2 regions of the Leptolyngbya sp. AS-A5 genome follow, and region 1 is predicted to be linked to the other one. Evidence: predicted binding sites of a transcription regulator. Region 1 holds the regulator's gene; the other holds the start of a gene.

Region 1 (4,429 bases):
GGCGGTGAACTGGGCTGCACCTTGAGAAACCGTGAGCTGACCAGCAATTTGGCTACCCGATGGAATCAAAACTGTTCCGTCAGAGGTCACAATGTTTTGAGCCACGGTGAGCGTAACCGGGGTGGGTTGCGGTTCGTTTTTCGCAAGCAGGATCTTGTCGGCGCGATCGTAGCGAACCGGGATTGCAGTTCCAGCAGGAATATTGATCGCTTGAGGCTGCGTTGGCGCTTGACCGACAATGTAAGGCGATTGAATTGCGGCGACCTGTCCAGAACTGACTAATGCCTGATAAACGAAGGCAGCGACATCCGCACGGGTTGCGACTTGGTTCGGGTTGAGGAAGCGGACATCCGGGTAGTTGACGACAATGCGGCGTTCGGTGGCGGCGGCAATGCTGTTGCGAGCATAGCCAGGAATGTTGGACGCATCGGTGTAAACCTGAAGCACAGAGTCAGCAGGTTGAGTGCTAGCGTATCTCAGACCGTTTGACAGAGACACCAAAGCTTGAGCACGAGGGATATTGTCATTCGGTCGAAATGTTCCGCCTGGAAATCCTGCAAGAAATCCTGTTGCATAGGCGTTCCGAATCGCTTGAAGTCCCCAATAATTGCTGGGAACATCAGAGAAATTGATCGGTGTATTTACTCGTGGCGCATTCGGAAATGCTTTGAGAAGAATTGCAGCGAATTGAGCGCGAGTCACCGGATCATTCGGGCGAAATGTGCCATCAGGAAATCCAGCAATAATGTTACGAGAAGCCAATTCTTGAATAAATGGAGAAGCCCAGTTATCCGAAGCAACATCAGAGAAGGCTGCTTGAGCCGAAGCAGGTGCTACCATAATCATTGGAGCTGCTGCACCTGCGATCGTACCGAGTGCCAAAGTCAAAGCTAAACCAGATTTTACAGTGCTATACATAGGTAGCTGTTCCCAAGCGAGAGAGAGTTTTTTCTTGTTAGTTACGTAGATGTTTGAATGAGCTAAAAAGTTCCTGCATCCGGCTAAAGAACTATCTTTAACTTTGTTTGAAGTGCAGCATTTTGGCTCAGTTCTCTACGCTTTATATTCAACAATGACCGTTAGGTTTCCGCAGAAGTTTCTGAACTTAGGACAGTTTTCAAAGTGGTTGAGGAAGCTAGAAATTTGAGGGATTCAACGCCTGATTTTTTAGGTACGATCGAGAGCAATTTTTGAGGAATCAATGGTGTCTGAACTGCCGCGCTATGCGTCCAAATCTGTCCGAGAAGCGGGCAAACAGTTTTATGTCGATGCGAATGGCGATCGTATTCCCAGTGTGACCACGATTCTGAATGCGACAAAGCCGCGTGAAGACCGAGAGCGCTTATTTAACTGGCAGCAGCGAGTTGGAGTCGAGCAGGCAACAGAAATTACCAAAACCGCGAGTCGGCGCGGCACCGGAACGCATCGCTACATTCAGAAATTCCTGCAAGGGCAAGAGGTCGATTGTCCAGAGACCATTCGCCCGTATTGGGAGAGTGTTGAACCTGTGCTGAAAGAGATCGAGCAAGTGCGATTGATTGAAGGGGTGGTGATTCACGATCAATTGGGATATGCCGGAGTGGTCGATTGCGTTGCCAGTTATGAAGGCGTGCCCTGCATTTGTGAATGGAAAACAAGCGATCGACCCAAGAAAACGGTCGATCGCTTGTATGATTATCCACTTCAGTTAGTAGCATATTGTGGAGCAGTGAACCAGCTATATCGCGAGTATAGCCTCAACCTCTGTCATGCCTTGCTGGTCGTTGCGATTCCGGAAACGCCTGCGGAGATCTTTTGGTTTGAGCCAAGCGCGATCGACGAGTATTGGCAGCAATGGGAAGCACGAGTGCAACAATACTGGCGACGATTGGGATATTTTCGGAACTAGCTCAGCATCTCCGAGAGATAATCGGCAGTGGCTTCAACAAGGGCGATCGTATCTTCGTACAGCATTCGAGTCGGGCCTAAAACGCCAATGCTTCCGACGGGAACCGTTCCGCGATTGTAGGTCGATGAGATTAATGAGCAAGCCCGAATCGGCTCTAGTGGATTTTCTGAACCAATCCGAATCGAAACGCGCCGACCGTCTGAATCGGGCTGATCAAAAATGAGTGGTACAAGCTGATCTTGTTCTTCTTCAAGCAGTTGCAGAATCATTTGCACTTGATTCAGTTCTGAAAATTCTGGGTGTCTTAGCACTTCCGAAACGCCGCTAATCATCAACTGCGACGGTAAAGCCGATTGTGCTAGGCGGTGTAATAGATCCGCAAGCACAGAAGTCAAGAGCGAACTATAGCGATCGAACTCCCGCCCCAGTTCGCCCCAGTCTAACCGCTGGATTTCTGAGAGCGATCGACCGCGCAACTGTTCGGATAAGAAGTTTGAAAGAATTTTCAACTCTCGATCGACGCTTTCGGCATCAAGATCTGAGGGCGGTATCTCCATTAATACCGATTGGGTTTCGTAAGTATCCGTTACCAGAATCAGCATGACGTGAGCCGAATCAACCTGGATCAGTTGAAGATGCCGGATTTGCGTTGTGTTCGTCATTGGCAGGGTGACGATTGCAATATAGCCGCTCAGAGTTGAAAGAATTTGCGCGGCTCCTTTGAGGACGGCTTCAAAACTCCATTTGTCCCAGTTGAGGCGATCGCTCAGGATTTGCTCTAGTTGAACAGCGATTCCTGGCGAGGGTTGAATCAACTGATCGACATAGATCCGATAGCCCGAATCTGAGGGCACTCGACCTGCTGAAGTGTGGGGCTGAAACAGGAGTCCGACTTTTTCCAGGTGTCCCATCGCATTGCGGATTGTGGCAGAACTGACGCTGAGATTGTACTCTTTGACCAATGCGCCTGATCCCACAGGTTCTGCCGTGGCAATGTAATGCCTCACGGTTGCCCAGAGAACTCGTTGTTGACGGTTATTAAGCGGAGGATTTAAGGACATTTTCAAGAACGATCGCGTTTTATCGGATTGAGACTAAGATAGCATTTCCCTTATTTTTACTTTAGATTTGGGTCACGCATCGTAGCAAAACCGACGGAATCGTACTAATACCGGGGAATTGAGCGATCGACCGCCGCGGAATAGGCGTCGATTCCACCGGAAATGTTTTTTACATTGGTAAATCCTTGCTGAGTTAGCCAGTGGCACATCTGCGCCGATCGTACTCCGTGATGACAAAGCACTAAGGTTTCCGTTTCTGGATCGAGCTTGCTGTGAATTTGCTCTGACCATTCGGAGAATTGGCTGAGCGGCAGGTTTTGAAACGGCTGGAGCGAGGCGGTTTCTACTTCCCAGGGTTCGCGCACATCGACGAATTGAATATTGGGATTATCGAGGCATTGGGCGAGGTCTTGAACAGTGATTTGAGAAAAGGGCATAGGACGGAAATTGGCTTGGGTATATGTCCCGTATTTTCTCAAAAGATGCAGGGAAAAGGTGAGTAGAACTATGGATGTCGCAAGTTGGGCGAGCGACAAAATAGTTTTATTCCCCTAGCTAGGTGTTAAACGATGAATTCTATTGTGAGGAGTACGATCGTCGCTCCGATTTGAGCGACGATCGCGATCGCAGCCTCGAGTGTTGATGTTGCCCCGGCTCATGCGTTAGCGATTAATGGAGCGTCATCTGGAATTTCAAATCCGGCTCAAACGATCGATTTCAACGATCTTACTGTTGGTGATACAACTGTCATTACCAACCAATACCCAGGAGTGACATTTTCCAACCTTTTCGCTTCGACCTGGAGCAGCGGTAGTAATATCACTGGTCGAAACTTGACAAATTTCTCAAGCGGTCTTGGTTCTGGTGCACAAAATCCTTTTTCTATTCGATTCAGCACTCCTCGGAGCGGTGCAGCGTTCGCAATGGTAACTGTGGCAGGAACAGCAACCTTTACTGCTTTACTGAATGGCGTAGCGGTAGAAACATTCAATGCTAATACTGGCTTCTCTGGGTCTAACAACTTCTATGGATTTACAGGAAGCAGCGGATTTGACGAAATCCAAGTTTCCATCGCTAGCAGCGATAATGGAGGGGTCATTGACACTCTCCAAATCGGGGCTGCCGCAACGCCTGTACCCTTTGGATTTACGCCACTTCCAGGGTTAGCCGTTTCTGGTCTGCTGGGTGGAATTCACCGTCTGCGTAAGCAATTTGCCAAGGAGCGTGCTGAAGCTTAAACCAGTGAAGAAGCGATCGTGCTAAGGCAATCGAGCAAAGCTCAGTGTTTTTAGCACGATCGTTCTCAAGAAAAGCGCAACGTTGATCGGTAAACACGGGTTTGATGAGCAAAAATAGCTCAACGATGTACTAAAACAGTTCATCGGATCACTGAAACAGTGCTCGCGATCGCTATTTCAGTTCACGCGATCGCTAAAATAGCTCAGCGATGCACTAAAACAGCGCTCCGGATCACTAAAAC
Region 2 (4,429 bases), on a different contig from region 1:
GAGCCAAGGTTGTACCGCCACCAGGAACGATACCTTCTTCAACAGCCGCTTTGGTTGCGTTGATGGCATCTTCGAGGCGGAGCTTGCGATCCTTCATTTCGGTTTCGGTTGCTGCACCAACTTTGATCACTGCAACACCACCCGCCAACTTAGCCAAGCGCTCTTGCAGCTTTTCCTTGTCGTAGGAAGAATCGGTTTCGTCCATTTGACGGCGGATTTGCTCGACGCGAGCTTTCACTTGCGCTTCATTGCCTTCAGCAACGATCGTCGTGGTTTCCTTGGTGATGGTGACACGACGCGCTTTACCCAATTGATCGAGCTTGGTGGTGTCAAGCTTCAGACCTGCATCTTCGGTGATCAACTGACCGCCCGTAAGAACTGCGATATCTTCGAGCATTGCTTTACGACGATCGCCAAAGCCAGGAGCCTTCACTGCGGCAACGTTCAGAACACCACGCAGACGGTTCACAACCAGAGTCGCCAGTGCTTCTTTCTCGATGTCTTCTGCAATGATGATCAACGGACGACCTGCGCGAGCAACTTGTTCGAGAACCGGAACGAGGTCTTGAACCAAAGTAATCTTCTTGTCGGTGATCAGCAAGAACGGCTCATCCATCACTGCTTCCATCCGCTCGGTGTCGGTTGCGAAGTAGGGCGAAATGTAACCTTTGTCGAAGCGCATCCCTTCGGTGACTTCGAGTTCAGTCGTCATCGACTTACCTTCTTCCAGCGAGATTACGCCTTCTTTACCGACTTTATCCATTGCCGAAGCGATCATTTGACCAACTTCTTCATCGTTTCCGGCAGAGATTGTACCGACTTGTGCGATCGCTTTTGAGTCTTCAACCGGACGCGCATGAGCAGCAATCTTGTCTACTAAGAAAGTTGTTGCTTTGTCCATGCCGCGCTTCAAAAGAATTGCGTTTGCGCCAGCGGCAACGTTCCGCATTCCTTCTTTGACGATCGCATGTGCCAAAACGGTTGCAGTCGTAGTTCCGTCTCCAGCCGCATCATTGGTTTTAGAAGCTGCTTGACGAATCAAGGCAACACCTGTGTTTTCAACGTGATCTTCGAGTTCGATTTCTTTTGCGATCGTTACACCGTCGTTCACAATTTGAGGTGCACCGAACTTCTTCTCCAGAACCACGTTGCGACCTTTAGGTCCCAAGGTGACGGCAACGGCTTCGGCGAGGATGTCCATACCGCGCTCTAGAGCACGACGAGCGTTTTCGTTGTAAATGATGCGCTTAGCCATAATGTGTTGAAAGCCTTGTAAGGTTTACAGAAAAGAGAGAGTCAAGAAAACTATGAAACGACTGCCAAGATGTCTTTTTCAGACAGCAAAACGTACTCGTCGCCACCGAGCTTGATGTCGGTTCCTGCGTACTTGGAGTACAGCACTTTGTTACCAATTTCGACTTCCATCGGTTGACGTTCGCCCTTTTCGTTGAGCTTGCCGCTACCTACCGCTACGATTTCACCGACTTGGGGCTTTTCCTTAGCGTTATCAGGCAGGAAGATACCTCCTGCGGTTCTTTCTTCAGCTTCGCTCACTTTCACGAACACGCGATCGCCCAACGGTTTTACGGTGGACACGCTAAGAGAGATGGCTGCCATACAAATCCTCCAACAATCTAGATGAGCAACAAACGATCAAATACTTGCGGCTGAATACACGATTCAACCAATTCGCCTGTCGGTTTTTTTCAACGTTTACCAGTCTACAGGCTTTTGGGGTTTTGAGTTAGCACTCTCTCTCCCTGAGTGCTAATTTAGCGAAGCCAGCGATCGAATGCAACTTTAGAAAGAGTACGGCTTACCGAACGAAGGGGTTGCGGAAGGAACGATGACGATTATCGGGCTGCTCAAGGTATCCTGATTGGGAGATTGCTGTTTTAAGGGTGTTATGCAAGTTCGAGCGGAAAGACTGGAAGATATCGAAGCAGTCCGTCGAGTAAATATTGCTGCGTTTGGGCGATCGGGAGAGGCAGATTTAGTCGATCGATTGCGCCCCATTACCCCAACCCTTTCCCTTGTTGCAGTTGCATCCGATCAAATTGTTGGGCACATCTTCTTTAGTCCAGTCGCGATCGACAACACTGCTCTATTTATTTTCGGACTTGCACCCGTCGCAGTTCTACCCAATTATCAGCGACAAGGCATTGGAACATTGCTGATTCAACAGGGTTTAACGGAGTGCGATCGCTTAGGCTGCAAAGCGGTTGTCGTGCTAGGTCATCCTGAATATTATTCGCGCTTTGGGTTTATTCCAGCTAAGCGTAAGGGATTGAGATGTGAGTACACAGTCCCAGATGAAGCGTTTATGGTGCTGGAGTTAGAAAGCAGTGTGTTAGATAGCTGTGAGGGAATTGTGAGATATCGATCGGAGTTTAATGCTCTGGAATAATGATCTCGATAGGATTCAGTCAGCTTCTCGATAACTCACCATTGGAGTGATACATTCACGCTTGCAAGAATTTAAATTGGGTCAAAGTTCGTATCAGGAGCAATCTAATCATGCTGAGTGGTAGCGATACTATGTTTGACCAAGACTGGTTTGATCGCGGAAAAGAGGACGCTTGGGCGGGTCGATCGAAGAACCCCCCAGAGCATGACCCACAAGCCGCCAGTTTCTACGATCTGGGCTACAGCGAAGGAGAAATCGAACGTCCGCCCGTCAGCCTATCGCCTGATGTCGAAAGCCAACCTTAGAGCGCTTTCGTTGCCTTGAGCATGTGATACACAATCAACAATTGCGTCATGGCTAAGGGATAGCTCTGGATCATCTCGCCCGTGGTTCCCGATACCTTCCCTAATTCAGTATCACCAGTCGGATTGCACACATTCGACAGTGCCGGAAGCTCATCGCAAATAAAGTGCTCTAGATCCACAACCTGATCTTTTGTTGCGTGTCCGTCAATCTCCAACACATCGACAGGTTTACTCATATCGCGATCGAGTCCCAATCGAATCGCCGATCGTGTGGGTGCGTCATCCCCAACCACTCGCGTCAGCTCCGGATGCGGAATCGTAGGACGTAGCACCAATTTCACATTTAAGTGACCATTCACATTCGGAGACGGCTCCGGTGGACAAAAACTGACGACCATATCCGCCCAAGCCCGTTGCGGACGAATATACTCGGCTGAATCCGGTTCGCGCTTGCGTAACTCTTCTAAAACTTGCTCTTCGGTGTAACCCCGTTTTTGCGTATCGCGTTTAATTTTCCATTGCGCTCTCAGGGATTCTGGCGGCGCAAGGTATACCTTCACGTCATAGCAATCGCGGGCTGTACGAGTCGAATACCCTAGCAAGCCTTCGATAATGATGAAGCGATTCGGCTTGATATAGGTGGGGGCTTCAAACGTTCCAGTCTTGTGGCTGTAATTTGGCTTGAGAATGGGCTGACCCGATCGCAACAGCGCTAAATGCTGCTGCATAATGTCTAGATGATTACAGTCCGGGTGCAGGGCAGTGATGCCAATCTGAGCGCGTTGAGCGCGATCGTACTTGTGATAATCATCGGTGCAAATGATCGTTACGTTCTCTTCACCCAGCACTTGAGCAATTCCACGAGTTAGCGTCGTCTTCCCAGCCGCACTATCGCCAACGATACCAAGAATAATTGGGCGCTGTGACATGATCGCTTCTACACCTTCGAGAATTAGGTTTGACTCTAGAAACATCCTAAGCGGTGAGGGAATCTAGTTTTGCTCAAGAATCATTACGACTCCTCAAAGCGCAAATGGAGCGAACGAAAGCAATGCTGCATATTATATTTCCAATAGCCACTTTGAGCTATCATTGAGTAGAATCTATAACAACCCCGTTAAGATATATTTCGTCTTCTGTCTTTGTATTTAGTATCCTGAAAGCGGCGACTCCTCTTCACCTGAAGTTTTCCTGCCGCAGTCACTACACTCTACACCCTATGAAATTTTCAGTATTCCACACGCCCGAACTCACACCTGGACAAAACGCTGCTGATTGTGCGATCGCGATTGATGTACTGCGAGCAACCAGCACGATCGCGACTGCTCTGTTTGCTGGAGCGGATGCAGTTCATGTTTTCAGCGATATGGAGAAGCTCGTCCAAGAAAGCGAGGCGCTACCCCCGGAGAAGCGTTTACGGGCAGGAGAACGAGGCGGAAGCAAGGTAGAAGGCTGCGATCTCGGTAACTCGCCGCTCGACTGTACGCCCGATTTGATGAGCGGAAAACAACTGTTTATTAGCACCACAAACGGAACTCGCGCCCTCCAGAAAATTCAAGCTTGTCCGACTGTATTGGCAGCGGCATTGGTTAATCGTCACGCTGTCGTGAAATATCTGGTCGAGCATCAACCCGAAACGGTTTGGATCGTCGGGGCTGGCTGGGAAGGATCATTCGCGCTCGAAGATACCGTCTGTGCGGGTGCGATCGTGCAAAGC

Evidence for each region. The regulator HrcA, encoded in region 1, represses chaperone genes, less so after heat shock. The targets are predictions, from matches to a motif close to ANTTAGCACTCNNNANTNNNGAGTGCTAANT.
Region 2: groES (co-chaperone GroES) is a predicted target of HrcA. The motif match lies at 1,743-1,773, and genes of this name have one in related genera.

Annotation. Positions count from the first base shown of each region.
Region 1 covers NZ_JAMPLL010000013.1:50,315-54,743, reverse strand. The annotation lists gene NC980_RS15805 (S-layer homology domain-containing protein) at 1-918, opposite strand, end outside; gene NC980_RS15800 (PD-(D/E)XK nuclease family protein) at 1,202-1,888, shown strand; gene hrcA (heat-inducible transcriptional repressor HrcA) at 1,885-2,949, opposite strand; gene NC980_RS15790 (rhodanese-like domain-containing protein) at 3,054-3,386, opposite strand; gene NC980_RS15785 (hypothetical protein) at 3,873-4,187, shown strand.
Region 2 covers NZ_JAMPLL010000014.1:55,089-59,517, reverse strand. The annotation lists gene groL (chaperonin GroEL) at 1-1,255, opposite strand, end outside; gene groES (co-chaperone GroES) at 1,306-1,617, opposite strand; gene NC980_RS16405 (N-acetyltransferase) at 1,907-2,407, shown strand; gene NC980_RS16400 (hypothetical protein) at 2,518-2,712, shown strand; gene NC980_RS16395 (phosphoribulokinase) at 2,709-3,641, opposite strand; gene NC980_RS16390 (2-phosphosulfolactate phosphatase family protein) at 3,932-4,429, shown strand, end outside.